DNA from 2 places in the Paenibacillus sp. FSL F4-0122 genome. Region 1 is predicted to be linked to the other one. Evidence: predicted binding sites of a transcription regulator. Region 1 holds the regulator's gene; the other holds the start of a gene.
What was found. Region 1 encodes Rex, which represses fermentation and respiration genes when NADH is low (regulators of the CRP and FNR family bind a similar motif). Its sites were predicted from a motif close to TTGTGAAATATTTCACAA; they were not measured.
Positions count from the first base shown of each region.

Region 2: a site for Rex is predicted at 1,632-1,649, ahead of nadA (quinolinate synthase NadA). Genes of this name have one in related genera too.

Region 1 covers NZ_JBBODI010000001.1:4,752,278-4,763,132, forward strand. The annotation lists gene dinG (ATP-dependent DNA helicase DinG) at 57-2,918, shown strand; gene MHH49_RS20655 (redox-sensing transcriptional repressor Rex) at 3,049-3,702, shown strand; gene MHH49_RS20660 (amidohydrolase) at 3,689-4,990, shown strand; gene MHH49_RS20665 (cell wall elongation regulator TseB-like domain-containing protein) at 5,163-5,681, shown strand; gene MHH49_RS20670 (hypothetical protein) at 6,092-6,634, shown strand; gene MHH49_RS20675 (AAA family ATPase) at 6,627-8,129, shown strand; gene MHH49_RS20680 (3-hydroxyacyl-CoA dehydrogenase family protein) at 8,263-9,135, shown strand; gene MHH49_RS20685 (acetate/propionate family kinase) at 9,132-10,340, shown strand; gene asnS (asparagine--tRNA ligase) at 10,362-10,855, shown strand, end outside.
Region 2 covers NZ_JBBODI010000001.1:2,257,012-2,261,151, forward strand. The annotation lists gene nadB (L-aspartate oxidase) at 1-583, opposite strand, end outside; gene nadA (quinolinate synthase NadA) at 623-1,561, opposite strand; gene ftsH (ATP-dependent zinc metalloprotease FtsH) at 1,821-3,875, opposite strand; gene hpt (hypoxanthine phosphoribosyltransferase) at 3,985-4,140, opposite strand, start outside.

The sequences.
Region 1 (10,855 bases):
TTCGCAACTTCTGTTATGCTGATTAAGAGTCTCAATTGAAAGGGAATAGAATTATAATGAAATTTGCCGTGCTTGATTTTGAAACAACAGGAACCCAATCCGTGGGTGAAATTATCCAGGTTGGCCTTGCAATTATAGAAGAAGACCGGTCCATCTCCCGGGTATATGGTTCCTATGTCAAGCCCGGAACGCCGATTCCTCCTTTTATAACAGGTCTGACGGGGATTACCGATGATGATGTGAAGGATGCGCCTGAGCTGGATGAGATGATGATGGAGCTTGTTCCGCTCTTGGATGATGTTGTGCTTGTAGGGCATAATGTCGCTTTCGACTTCCATTTTTTACAAAATGCTTTAGATCGTTGTGGTTATTTGCCATTTCAAGGGCGGATTTTGGATACGATTGATTTTCTGAAAATTTGCTTTCCTTCGCTCACATCTTATCAGCTAGGCTCTGTCAGTGCTCATTTTGGAGTGACACATGATCGTCCGCATCAGGCAGATAGTGATGCACTTGCGACTGCTTTAGTGCTGTTGAAATGTCTGGAGGAGCTCTACGAGCTGCCGCTGCTTACGATCCAGAGACTCTGTGAGCTGTTTACCGAAGAGGATAGTGATCTGGGCTGGTACTTTGATGGTCTGCTGCGAGAGCGGGAAGCGGAGACGCTACAGCCCGAAGGTGATCTGACTTTCTATCGTCAATTAGCGCTTGCAGTAGGAGACTGGACGGAGTTAGCGCCACCTAGAGATGAGCATGCTGAGAATCCGCTAGCGAATTTATCTTTTACTGATTATATGGACGAAGTAACCAAACGACTTAAAGACACATTACCGCAGTATGAAAGCCGGGAAGCTCAGGATATTATGATCAATGAGGTGATGACGGCACTTGCCGAAGACAAACACCTACTGATCGAAGCGGGCACAGGAACCGGTAAATCGCTCGGTTATTTGTTGCCTGCCATTTATCAAAGCGTTCGCACCAATGAAAAAGTCATGGTCAGCACTCATACCATTAATCTGCAGGACCAATTGCGCGAGCGGGATATCCCTTTGTTAACGCAGGTAGTTCCTTTTCCGTTTAAAGCTGCTATTTTTAAGGGAAGAGGACATTATTTGTGTCTGCGTAAGTTTGAGCATAAAATTAATAAAAAGGACTTTATAAGCCCAAGGGAAGATGCGCTTACTGCAGCTCAGATGATCGTATGGCTCACTCAAAGTGAATCAGGGGATGATGAAGAGCTGAATTTAAGCGGCCGGGGCGGTGATTTCTGGGAGACGGTGGCAAGCGATACCGATTCCTGTCTGGGCCGTTCCTGTCCTTGGTTCCGCAAATGCTATTATCATAGGGCCAAGCATGAAGCTGGGATTGCTGACGTGGTCATTACGAACCACTCCAAGCTATTCGCAGATGTTAAAGCTGGGCACCAGCTGCTTCCAGCTTACGAGCATCTTGTAATTGATGAAGCACATCATTTAGAAGATGTGGCTGGTAAACATCTTGGCATGCATATGAAGCATTTCACTGTGGCACACACGTTATCGCGACTGTATAAAGATAGCCGAAACGGACAGCTTCCTGCTCTGCGCCAGATCTTACAGTCGTCAGGCAGTGAAGAGGCTTCAGAATGGAGCGGAGTCATCGATCGGATCTACCCGGATCTGCTTACTGTCAAAGAAACCTGGGATGCACTCAGCGACAAGCTGTTCAGCCTTTTGCCGGAACGCAGTGATGCGGCAGCAGGGGAAGCGGGACAACTGGTTATGCGTTTGCTTCCCGCCCGTAAGCCGAAGGATTGGGATGAATTAGTTGCGCTTGAGAACACTATGAATCTGACGTTAAGCGACATCATCCGTAAGGGTGATAAAATGCTTAATGAGATGCGTGACCAGGAAAGCCAATCCTCAGCAGACAGTCTTGTTACTGATATTAGCGGTTTATTTAAGGATTTGGCTTCCATACGTGAGCAAGTAAGATTCTTTATGGGGCTGAATGACGATAATGTAGTATATTGGCTGGAGGCAAATGGAAATTACCGCAGCAAATCACTGCAGATGTATGCCGTCCCTGTGGATGTTAGCAGCCAGCTTAAAGAGTTGTTCTTCGATAAGAAAAAAAGCATCGTGCTTACCTCGGCGACGCTGTCTGTAGATAAATCTTTTCAGTTTATGATTGATAATCTCGGACTTAACGAAGCTGCGGAAGAGGGACGTCTAATGACCTCACTCCTTCCATCTCCCTTTAAGTATCGCGAGCAGGCGCTGCTAGTTATACCGCGTGATTTTCCTAGTGTGAAGGGCAGTGTGGGCGATGCTCGATTTGTCGATACACTCGTACAGTCGTTAGCAGAAGCTGCCAAAACAACACGTGGGCGGATGCTGGTTCTGTTTACTTCTTATAAAATGCTGCGTCAGGTATATGATCCGCTTAAAGAGGCTTTGGCCTCACAAGAGATTACGGTGCTTGGTCAAGGCGTGGAAGGTGGCAGCCGGAGCAAGCTGATCCGCCGCTTTCAGGACAGTGCAGCATCCGTTCTGCTGGGGACGAGCAGCTTCTGGGAAGGTGTAGATATTCCAGGTGAAGCACTGACTTGCCTGGCCATCGTGAGACTTCCGTTTCAACCACCGAATCACCCGTTGGCGGAAGCGAAGTCGGAGTTATTGCAGGCCCAGAAGAAGAATCCGTTCATGAAATTATCTGTTCCTCAAGCGGTTATTCGTTTTAAGCAGGGATTCGGAAGACTGGTTCGCACGGCGCAGGATCGCGGAATAGTTATTGTTTATGATACAAGGGTTATTGAATCTCATTACGGGAAGTATTTCCTTTATTCATTGCCTGGTCCCAAAATGGAGCATATGCTGACTGATCAAATGGTCCCCCGCATAGCGGAATGGCTAGAGGATGGCGGCGCTTCTTAAAATGCTCGTCTTCAGTTTAGCTCCTCCTTATCCTTAAGGGCGGTAAGTTACAGTACCGCCCTTAATAAGGAGAGGTATACGTTTGAATATGGATTTTCACAAGAACATTACTATTTTTAGGAGGAAAAATATGAAATCGGATAAAATATCAGAAGCCGTTGTTCGCAGACTACCTGTGTATTTGCGTTTTTTGAATGATCTCCAGAATCGCGAAATATTAACAGTTTCCTCTCAGGAACTTGGACAAAAGCTTGATCTTAATCCCGCACAGATTCGTAAGGATTTAGCGTATTTTGGTGACTTCGGCAGAAAAGGTATCGGCTATGATGTAACGTATCTTATTGAGAAAATCCGTCATATTCTGAAGCTGGATCAACAGCTTAATGTAGCTTTAGTAGGGGCAGGTAATCTCGGACATGCCTTGTCTAATTACAATGCATATCTTAAAGATACAATGAAAATCACGGCTATATTTGATTCGTACGCTCCTAAGGTTGGACGTAAGATCAACTCCCTTACTGTGCAACCAATGGATGAACTAGGCAGCACGATTCGTGAGCAAGGTATTCGCATTGCCATTATTACCGTACCTGATTCAGAAGCTCAAAATGTAGCAGATATTCTCATTTCTTCTGGGATTGAAGCGATTTTGAACTTTGCCCCTGTGATTCTGAAGACACCACCGAATATCCGGGTGCATGCAGCTGATTTTACAACTGATCTGCAAAGTCTTGCTTATTACTTGCGGGATGGAAAGGAAGAAAGCGAACATGAACAGCAATAAAACGATAATTAAGGGCGGGTATTTTCTGACTCCGGGAACGGATGAGCCGGTTCTGAGTGGATATATGACTATTGAAGATGATTTAATCACTTACATAGGAAAAGAAGAGCCTCAGATGGAAGCTGGAGTGCAAGTGGTTGATGGCAGTCGTCTGCTGTTCATGCCTGGACTTGTAAACACACATGGTCATGCGGCGATGTCTTTGCTGCGTGGATATGGAGATGATTTAGCGCTACAAGTGTGGCTTCAGGAGAAAATGTGGCCGATGGAGGAAAAGTTCACCGGTGATGATGTATACTGGGGAACCTCCTTATCTGTATTGGAAATGCTGAAGGGTGGAACTACGACCTTCCTCGATATGTATGATCATATGGACCGAGTAGCTGAGGTAGCTGAGTTATCAGGTATCCGTTCCGTATTGATGCGTGGTGTGATCGGGTTATGTCCAGAGGATGTACAGAATCACAAGCTTGCGGAAGCGATTTCTTTTGCCCGTAACTGGCATGGAAAGGCGGACGGTAGAATTACTACTATGATCTCGCCGCACGCCCCTTATACTTGCCCTCCGGACTTCCTGGTTAAGTTCGTGCAGGCAGCGCATGATCTGGATTTACCGATGCATACGCATATGTCCGAAACGAAACGTGAAGTGGAACAAAATGTGGCGGATTACGGGTTGCGTCCTGTAGCTCACTTAGAGAAGCTTGGAATGTTCACACGTCCCTCGATAGTTGCACATGGTGTTCATTTAAATGATGAAGAGATTGAGATCTTGGCTCGCCATAATGTGGGTGTCTCTCATAATCCGGGCAGTAATTTGAAGCTGGCTAGCGGAGTGGCTCGGGTTACTGATCTTCTAAAAGCTGGTGTGAAGGTGTCTCTTGGCACGGATGGCGCGGCCAGCAACAATAACTTGGATATGTTTGAAGAGATGCGGCTTGCAGCTCTCATTCATAAGGGTGTCAGCGGTGATCCAACGGCTGTTCCAGCTCCAGAAGCTCTACGTATGGCTACAGAATATGGCGCCCAGTCCATCTTTTTAAATAATGTAGGTAGACTTGCTGTTGGGATGAAAGCTGATTTCATTGCAATTGATATAGATCAGCCGCATTTGCTGCCACACACAGATCTGTTGTCTCATGCAGTTTACTCTGCTAGCGCTAAGGATGTTGAGCATGTGTGGGTGAATGGTAAACAGGTCATCAAGCATGGGCAATGCTTAACCCTGGATGAGGAAGCTATCCGGCGTAAAGCGCAAGAAGCCTTCGAAGGTTTATTGAAGCGTTAAGTCTGGATAATAACGAATAAATAATAGGCTGCGACTTTTTGCTTTTAGCAAAAGTTGCGGCCTTTTGTACATTTTAAAGGCTGGGAAAGCTAGAAAATTATGAAATTTTGGATAAACACGCGGGTGTGTTATATAATCAAAAAAGATATATTACTAGAAAGGGAGCTGTACCTTGAAGAAAAGGAAAAAATGGATCCTCCTGGGGTCAGTTCTGATTCTGCTCCTGGGGTTTGGACTTATCCAGTTCTATGCCTATATTATGAAAGATCAATGGAACGAGCAGGATATCGCCAAGGATGTTGCCAAAACCAGAGCGGGTCTAACAGAGGTAACCAAAGCACAAAAATCGGTTTGGGATGAAAATGCAGTGTACTGGGTTTTAACAGGAAAAAATGAAGCCGGGACTGCTCTTATGGTCTGGGTCCGCTTTACGGTAGATGGAAAATTTGCTGAAGGCGACGACGCAGTGTTTGCTGAGGAACTAAGTAAAGGAACCTCAGAAGCCCAAATACGCGGCATTATCAAAGCTGATCTTCCGGACATAACGATTGAACGCTTGCTGCCGGGAGTATATAACGGAGAGTATGCTTGGCAGCTTTTTTATAAACAGAGCGGTCGGTATTATTATCAATTTTATCGGTTTTCGGATGGGTCCCGAATGGGTGAAGGTTACAGTTTACCTAAAAGTTAAGCCGAACATAAGGAAATTAAGGGTGGCAATGTAAACAAGCGAACTTATTATAAGTTCGCTTGTTTACATTTATTTGATGTACAAAAGTGATATACTAAGTGATATACTGAATGGGTGGTTATCACCGAATATTCTCTTAAATTCACATACAAAAATAGGCCGATTGATTAAAAATCAAGGCCGATTTTGTCGAAAACGAGGAATATATTTGGTATTGATGGAAATATTTAAAAAATTAAATTTTAAATATATTCACATTTATTTTGAAATTAGTATATACACCTGTGATATACTACTACTTGTAATTAGAACAGCAATAAGAGACTTCAGTCTCTCTGATGAGCTCTCAAGTAGCTATAAATTATTATACTGAGCTTTATATTTTGTCATCTTTGAGAGGAGGACGTTTCTTGAAATTACGTCTTGTACCTGTGCTGATAACGTCTCTACTGTCGGCTACTCTATTGTTTGGTGGCTTCTTTTTGTATCGTCAGTTTGCAATGCAGGAACCACTTCAGAAGATTGTATCTCAATATGAGGGCGTCAATGATTCTCATATCAGTATTAACCGCAATGAGGTCACTTTGAAACTTGATCTCCAGCCAGGCACGAAATTACGTGAACTGGTTCAGTACGTCTCTAAAGAAGGAAAATCGATGATTGATGGACGTACACTGAAACTTGATGTAGAACAGAACTCCAGTGAACTGCTGGATGAATACTGGGATAAAGCGATGTTCTCTGTAGCTGAAGCCATGGAGAGCCGTAAATATACACTTATACCCACAGAACTTGATGGACTCAAAGCGCAATATCCGCAATATAAAAATGTGATAGCCTCAACAGAAATTGACGACAATAATGTCTATGTAAGCTTGAGTAATGGAAAAGAAAGCAAATTTATTATTTTGCCGCGCAAACCTGCGACATTGGGGGTATGGAATAATGCCTAAATACCTTAAAGAAATTCTAATCGGATTTGTTCCTGTCTTGTTTATTTTTATGGCTTTTCTAGGCATTAATATATTCCCGATCGTTATTGCTGCTGGGATGCTCACGGCTTTACTTATCATTGCTCATTTAAGAGGCGGACTTGCGGTAAATGCAGGTGCCGGGAAGAAACGCAAGAAGGATGGACCTTCAAAGCTTACTTTTGAAGAAATTGGCGGGCAAGACAATGCAAAGCAGGAGCTTCGTGAAGCGTTGGATTTTTTGATCCGGCATGAGGAAATCAGCAAATTCGGGATTCGGCCTTTGAAAGGGATTCTGCTTACAGGCCCTCCAGGAACAGGTAAGACCCTTATGGCTAGAGCAGCAGCACATTATACGAACTCTGTATTTGTGGCAGCATCAGGCAGTGAGTTTGTAGAAATGTACGTAGGTGTCGGTGCCGGCCGTATCCGCGATTTGTTTAAGGATGCCCGTACCCGCGCCCTTAAGGAAAACAAGCAAAGCGCTATTATTTTCATAGATGAAATTGACGTAATTGGCGGTAAGCGTGAAGGCGGACAGCAGCGAGAATATGATCAGACCTTGAATCAGCTGTTGACTGAGATGGACGGGATCTATAACAACGAAACGCCGCGCATTCTGCTGGTAGCAGCCACTAACCGTAAAGAAATGCTTGATTCAGCATTGCTGCGTCCTGGCCGGTTTGACCGTCATATTCAAGTGGACATGCCTGATAAAAAAGGCCGCAAATCGATTCTCGAATTGCATGCCAAAAATAAGCCGCTTCATGCAAATGTGAACCTCGACAAAATTTCCGAAGAAGCCTATGGTTTTTCCGGTGCTCAGCTCGAAAGTGTTATGAATGAGGCAGCAATTTATATGATGCGTGAGGAATTAACAGAGGTTGAGCAGCGGCATCTGTCGATGGCGATTGACAAGGTTATGATGGGGGAAAAAACGGACAGAGAAACTAACCACGAAGAGAAAAAACGGGTGGCAATCCACGAATTGGGACATGCCATTATGGCAGAGCTGCTTCGTCCGGGAAGTGTTAGTCAGGTTACGCTGACTCCGCGGGGGCAAGCCCTTGGTTATGTACGTCACAATCCTCAGCAAGAGCAGTATTTGTACACCAAAGATTATCTCGAAGATCAGATTATGATCGCACTTGGTGGAGCGGCTGCAGAAGAAATGTATTATGGCGGACGAAGCACAGGTTCGCGTGGCGATTTTGATCAGGCCCTGAATATTGTCGAAACCATGATGAAATCCGGATTGACTTCGTTGGGTATCGCCAAGCTGGAAATGGTTACCACTGAAGAACTTATGAAGGAAAACAGTAAAATTTTGGATGAACTGATGGTTCGTACTCACGACCACCTTGAAAAGCAACGAAATGTATTTGATTACTCCCTTGACATTTTAATGAAGGAAGAAGTGCTCTCTGGAGAGCAATTTCGATGTCAATTTCGTGACAGCGTGCGTTTACCAGCATAAATATTTATGCTGGTTATTTTTTTTTACTTTTCAGGCATGCTAAGATATCATTATATGTCGGGCTTTATAAATTTTTGCGACAGACAAGGTACAATACAAAAGTATAGATACCTGAAAGGATGGAGACTTTTTTATGAATTTCAAGAAAATTGGTGTCATCGGCGGTGGCACAATGGGACAAGGGATTGCCGAAATGCTGGCAGCCAAGGGCCTGGATGTATTGCTGGTGGAGAAAACCCCTGAGAAACTGGACTACTCCTACGAAATGATCGAGACAAGTCTAGATAAGCAACTGGAGAAATGGGCGATCACTCAAGCTGAGAAGAAGCTGATTCTTAGCCGCATTCAAAAAGTGACACATTTCGCAGAGCTGAGCTCTTGTGACATGGTTATCGAAACAATCGTTGAGGATTTAGAAGAAAAGAAAAAAATATTAAATCAACTGGATCAAGTATGTCCAAACCACATTATTCTTGCCAGCAATACGTCAACACTTAGCTTGACTGAACTTGCAAGTTCTACAATGTATCCGGAACGCGTGATCGGAATGCATTTCATATACCCTGTAGCTAAAGTGGATCTTGTTGAAATTGTACGCGGTCTGAAAACTTCAGATGCTACTTTTGAAGATACAAAATCCTTTGTTGATGAAATTGTTGAGAAAAAAGGTGTAATGATTTATGAATCCCCAGGATTTGTAACATCACGCCTCATTTGCTTGTTTATCAATGAAGCTATGCACGTGCTGCAAGAAGGCGTTGCCTCCGCACAGGATATTGACGATGCTATGCGTATTGGTTATCAATTCCAATATGGACCGCTTGAAATGGCTGACAGATTCGGTCTGGATTCGGTTCTTGCTGCACTTGAAAATATGTTCCGTGAATATGGTGAGCTGAAATATCGTCCTTCCACGATCCTTAAGAAGATGGTGCGTGCAGGACAATTGGGTATGAAATCAGGCGAAGGCTTCTTCCAGTACGACAAGGATGGTGACCGTATATGAATATTCTAGTAATTAACTCCGGTAGTTCTTCTTTAAAATATCAATTGTACAATATGGCTGATGAATCCGTTTTGGCTAAAGGTTTGGTGGAACGTATCGGGATGGATTCCTCCATTCTGAACCATAAACCTACTGGTAAAGCTGAAGTAACAGAAGTAAGTGAAATTTTGGAGCATAACACAGCGATTCGTAAAGTTCTAGCTTGCCTAACGGATAAAGAGCATGGCGTTATTGAATCCATTAAAGAAATCAATGCTGTGGGTCACCGTGTAGTACATGGTGGTGAATTCTTCAAAGCTTCCGCACTTGTGGACGCTGATGCCAAGACTAAAATTCGTCAATTGTTTGACCTTGCACCACTGCATAACCCAGCAGCAATGATGGGGATTACGGCTTCTGAAGTAAATATGCCGGGTGTACCGCAGGTTGTTGTATTCGATACTGCATTCCACCAAACAATGCCTGAAAAAGCTTATATGTACGCGATTCCTAGAGTACTGTACAATAAATATAAAGTTCGTCGGTATGGCGCACACGGTACATCACACGACTTCGTAAGCAAAGCTGCTGCGGAGTACTTGGAGCGTCCGTTGGAAGATCTGAAGATCATTACTTGTCATATCGGTAACGGAGGTAGTGTAACTGCAGTTCAAGATGGAGTGTCTGTGGATACTTCCATGGGTATGACTCCTCTGGAAGGTTTGATGATGGGTACTCGCAGTGGTGATCTTGATCCAGCAATTGTTCCTTACGTGATGAACAAGGAAGAATTGTCCGTAGGAGAAGTTAACTCCATGTTGAACAAACATAGTGGACTCCTAGCAATTTCGGGCGTAAGCAGTGATATGCGTGATATTATTGAGGGTATGGAAAAAGGTGAGCCTAATTCCACGCTAGCTTTTGAAATGTATGAGTACCGCTTGCGCAAGTATATCGGTTCTTATGCGGCTGCTATGAACGGTGTAGATGCTATCGTATTCACTGCTGGTGTTGGTGAAAATGCTTCATTGCTACGTGAGAAACTGCTAAATAACCTTACGTTCCTGGGTATTGAGTTGGATGTTGAAGCTAACAAAGTTCGCTCCGGCGACCCGCGTCGTATCTCTACGGTAGATTCCAAAGTGCAGGTGCTTGTAGTTCCGACTAACGAAGAACTTGTCATCGCACGTGATACAAACCGTATTGTGCAAGGAATTAACGGCTAAATTAGAGGAGAGATTGAAGGCATGGCTAACAAGAGTGTAATCAAGAACGTGAATGAACATGTTGGAGAAAGTGTTGTTATCGGTTGTTGGGTAAACAACAAGCGCTCCAGTGGTAAAATTCAGTTCCTGCAGCTTCGCGATGGTACAGGTTATATTCAGGGAGTTGTAGTGAAATCAGAAGTGCCTGAAGAGGTATGGGACGCAGCTAAGAGCCTCACGCAGGAAAGCTCATTGTATGTGACTGGTATTATTCGTGAGGAGCCTCGCAGTCAATCCGGTTTTGAAATGACTGTTACCGGAATTGAAGTTCTGCACCTTACAGAGAATTATCCAATTACTCCGAAAGAGCATGGCGTTGATTTCTTGATGGATCACCGTCACCTCTGGCTCCGTGCCTCGAAGCAGCGGGCTGTTCTGGTTATTCGTGCGGAGATTATCCGGGCAATCCAACAGTTCTTCAACGAGAGCGGATTTACAAAGGTGGATCCTCCGATTCTGACGCCAACGTCAGCAGA
Region 2 (4,140 bases), 2.5 Mb from region 1:
CTTGCAGGAACAACCGTCCACCACCGGGCCGCTGCAATAATGCGCCTACACATTCGCCACCTTCAGTGATGAGATCGATAACATAATGATCATCCCAGACCTCAATATTCTCATGTTCCGCTACCTGTTCCGCCAATGCACGAACAATCTCATAACCAGTAGCATCCCCATTTGCATGCAAAATACGGCGGTGGCTGTGCGCTCCTTCCTGAGTCAAAGCCAGTACCCCATCTTCCTTATCAAACAGGGTTCCTAAGCGAATTAACTCATGAACGCCTTCCGGCCCTTCATTAACAAGTGCATCGACAGCTGTTGAGGAGCAAAGACCTGCACCGGCCATTAAGGTATCCTGCCGGTGGTATGCAGGGGAATCATCCTCAGCTATAACAGCTGCGATCCCCCCCTGTGCATAGCGAGTATTACTTTCCATTACTGATTTCTTTGTGATCATTATGACACGCCGATCTTCACTGGCTTTAATAGCCGTGAATAATCCGGCAATCCCTGAACCAATAACAATACAATCTGTCTTTACCGTAGGAATATCCCGAAGATCAAAATCAACCAAATATTGTGGAATCATGACCGCTTTTCACCTGTTTCAACGAAAGAGTAGCGCATGCTACCGGACTTGTAGCATGCGCTCTAGGGATGTTCTGGCTTTGTCGGCGACAGCAGGCGGTACATAGATTTGTGGCTTCATCGTCTCCAGGCATTTCACCAGTTTTTTTAGATTATTAACTTTCATATTAGGACAAACAAGAAATTTGGTAGCAAAATGGAATTCTTTATCTGGACTATCCTTACGAAGCTGATATCCGGTACCATCTTCCGTTCCAACGATAAATTGCTTACGATCCGATTTCCGGCAATACTCCAGAATTGATGTAGTGCTGCCTACATAGTCACCCATGGCCACTACTTCAGGACGACACTCTGGATGAACTACAAATTCCGCATCTGGATATTTTGCTCTCATCTCTACTACATCTTTGACGGTCAACATGTCGTGAGTGTTGCAATAACCTTCCCAGATAATCAGCTTCTTGCCCGTCTGATCTTGTACATATTGACCAAGATTCTTATCTGGGACCCAAATAATCTCTTCGGCGTCAAGGGATTCGATTACTTTCACAGCATTAGCAGAGGTACAACAAATATCGGTTTCTGCTTTAATCTCGGCGGACGAGTTGATATAAGTGACTACTTTAGCATTTGGATGTTGAGCTTTTAGCTTACGTAAACCGTCTACATTGACCATATCTGCCATTGGACAGCCTGCACGTTCATCAGGAATTAGGACGGTTTTGTTCGGGGCTAAAATTTTTGCACTTTCCCCCATGAAATGAACACCGCAGAATACAATAACTTCCGCATCTGTCTCTGCAGCCTTCTGAGCGAGTAAAAAAGAGTCGCCCCGGAAATCGGCAACCTCCTGAATTTCATCACGCTGATAATAATGAGCTAAAATGATTGCGTTTCGTTCCTTTTTAAGCTGTTCAAGACGTATACGAAGTTCTCGATTCTGTTCCTGCTTGCGCTCAAGCGCCAGAGCTTCCACCGATTGTTCTCCCCCTTAAATCCTCGCGGCTTTTCGCCGACATGATGTTATCAAATGGCATGCGCCATCATGGTGAAAAAATGAACATGCTGATATAAATAGTAAGTAATATTAATCACTAATGTACACAACGTTCCAGCCCCTGTCAATGTAACTGGACAGGCTTTAAGGCATAGAATCCCTTAAAAATTAAAATAAAAAATCCGGAGAACAGTTACGTTCTCCGGATAAATTTACATCATATGAATGGTGGACCCAATTAGGTAAGGCTAGTGCCCCCACCTTTGTTGTCATCATCGGAACCGTCATTACCCTCAGAATCAGGGTTATTCGGGATATCCTTTGATAAGTCAGGAAGTGTGGACTGTTCGTCCTCAGGCTTGCCTTGAATGCGAACTCGCACATCACCGATATTGTCGATGACAGGCTCGCCAACTTCATGGGCAACACCTTCGCCACCCTCTGGTTTACCATCCTCGGAAAGGAATCCTTGTTCAATCAGTTGTGTGATCTGATCAAGCTCAAGTGTTTCTTTCTCAAGTAATGTATTGGCAATCAAGTGCATTTCTTTGGAGTGTTTGATCAACAGATCTTTACAACGTTCGTAACTCGAAGTAATAAAGTTCTGCATTTCCTGATCAATCTCATAAGCAATGGAGTCACTGTAATTCTGTTCATGCCCAATATCACGACCTAAGAATACTTGACCTTGAGAAGATCCGAACTGCATAGGTCCAAGCTTATCGCTCATACCGTACTCCATAATCATGGCACGCACGATGCGCGTAGCCTGTTGGAAGTCACTGTATGCACCCGTACCGATCTCACCAATAAACAATTCTTCGGCAACACGTCCACCAAGTAATCCAGTAACCTTATCTAAAAGCTCCTGCTTGGTAACGATCATCCGATCTTCCTTCGGAAGCATAATAACGTATCCGCCTGCACGTCCGCGTGGGATAATAGTAACTTTATGCACCATATCGGCGTGCTCAAGGAAGTAACCAGCAATAGTATGGCCTGCTTCATGATAAGCTACAATACGTTTCTCGCGGTCACTGATCACACGGCTGCGTTTCTCAGTTCCTACGATAACACGGTCAATAGCTTCATCCACTTCAATCATGGAAATATCTTTACGGTTACGGCGTGCAGCTAGCAAAGCTGCCTCATTCAGCAGATTCTCCAAATCAGCACCTGTGAATCCGGTTGTGCGTTTAGCAACAACATCCAGTCTTACATCTTTCGTAAGCGGTTTGTTACGAGCGTGCACCTTAAGTACAGCTTCACGGCCTTTCACATCAGGACGGTCAACCGTAATTTGACGGTCAAAACGTCCTGGACGAAGCAATGCCGGATCAAGTATATCAGCGCGGTTAGTCGCCGCTACAATAATAATGCCTTCGTTACCACCGAATCCATCCATCTCAACCAGCAATTGGTTAAGCGTCTGCTCACGCTCGTCATGTCCGCCACCAAGACCGGCACCACGCTGACGACCCACAGCATCAATTTCATCAATGAAGATAATACATGGAGCATTCTTCTTAGCATTCTCGAACAAATCACGTACCCGAGAAGCACCGACACCCACGAACATTTCCACAAAGTCAGAACCGGAAATACTAAAGAAAGGAACGCCAGCTTCACCTGCTACCGCACGGGCAAGCAATGTTTTACCTGTTCCCGGAGGACCTACAAGCAATACGCCCTTAGGAATACGTGCGCCGACAGCTGCAAATTTGCGTGGATCTTTCAGGAACTCAACGACTTCGACAAGCTCTTGCTTCTCTTCGTCCGCCCCTGCAACATCCTCAAAGCTGATTTTCTTCTTCTCTTCATTATATAACCGAGCCTTGCTCTTGCCGAAATTCATGACTTTACCGCCGCCACCTTGCGCCTGATTAAACAGGAAGAAGAACAAGATGAACATAATTACCAGTGGGATAATTGAAGAAAGGAATGTCAGCCAAATGCTGGTACCTTCCATTTTCTTCTGAGTTAATTCAATCCCATTAACATCACTGGCTTGAATCAGTTCATTGATAGCGGCATCTGTAGGAGGAATATATGTGGAGAAGCTTTTCGATTTAGTATCGGCAGGCAGCTCTCTATACTCGCCTGTGACCAGAAAGGCATTACCCTCAAACTGAACCGTCAAATCCTTCACATTGTTGTTCTTGATCTCCTGCCGTAACTCGTCGTATCTAGGGAAATCGGCGGCTTCATTTCCATTGCTCACAAACTGGACAATACCCACCACGACTAAAAATAAAATCAAATAAAAACCAGAATTCCGGATGAACCGATTCATCCCCTACCTCCTCTCACAACACTCAAGTTATTGTACCATAGCCTCTTGGGACACCTCAAATAAAGGAAGTTGTGGGTATCCGATCCGTATGATCGAGGCAGTCCTTAGTTCAATTGGAATAAATCTCAGGTTTCAGTACTCCAACATATGGGAGGTTCCGATACCGCTCGGCATAATCCAATCCGTAGCCTACTACAAATTCGTCAGGTAACACGAAGCCTGTGTAGCTGGCTTCAAGATTAACAGTGCGGCCTGATGGTTTATC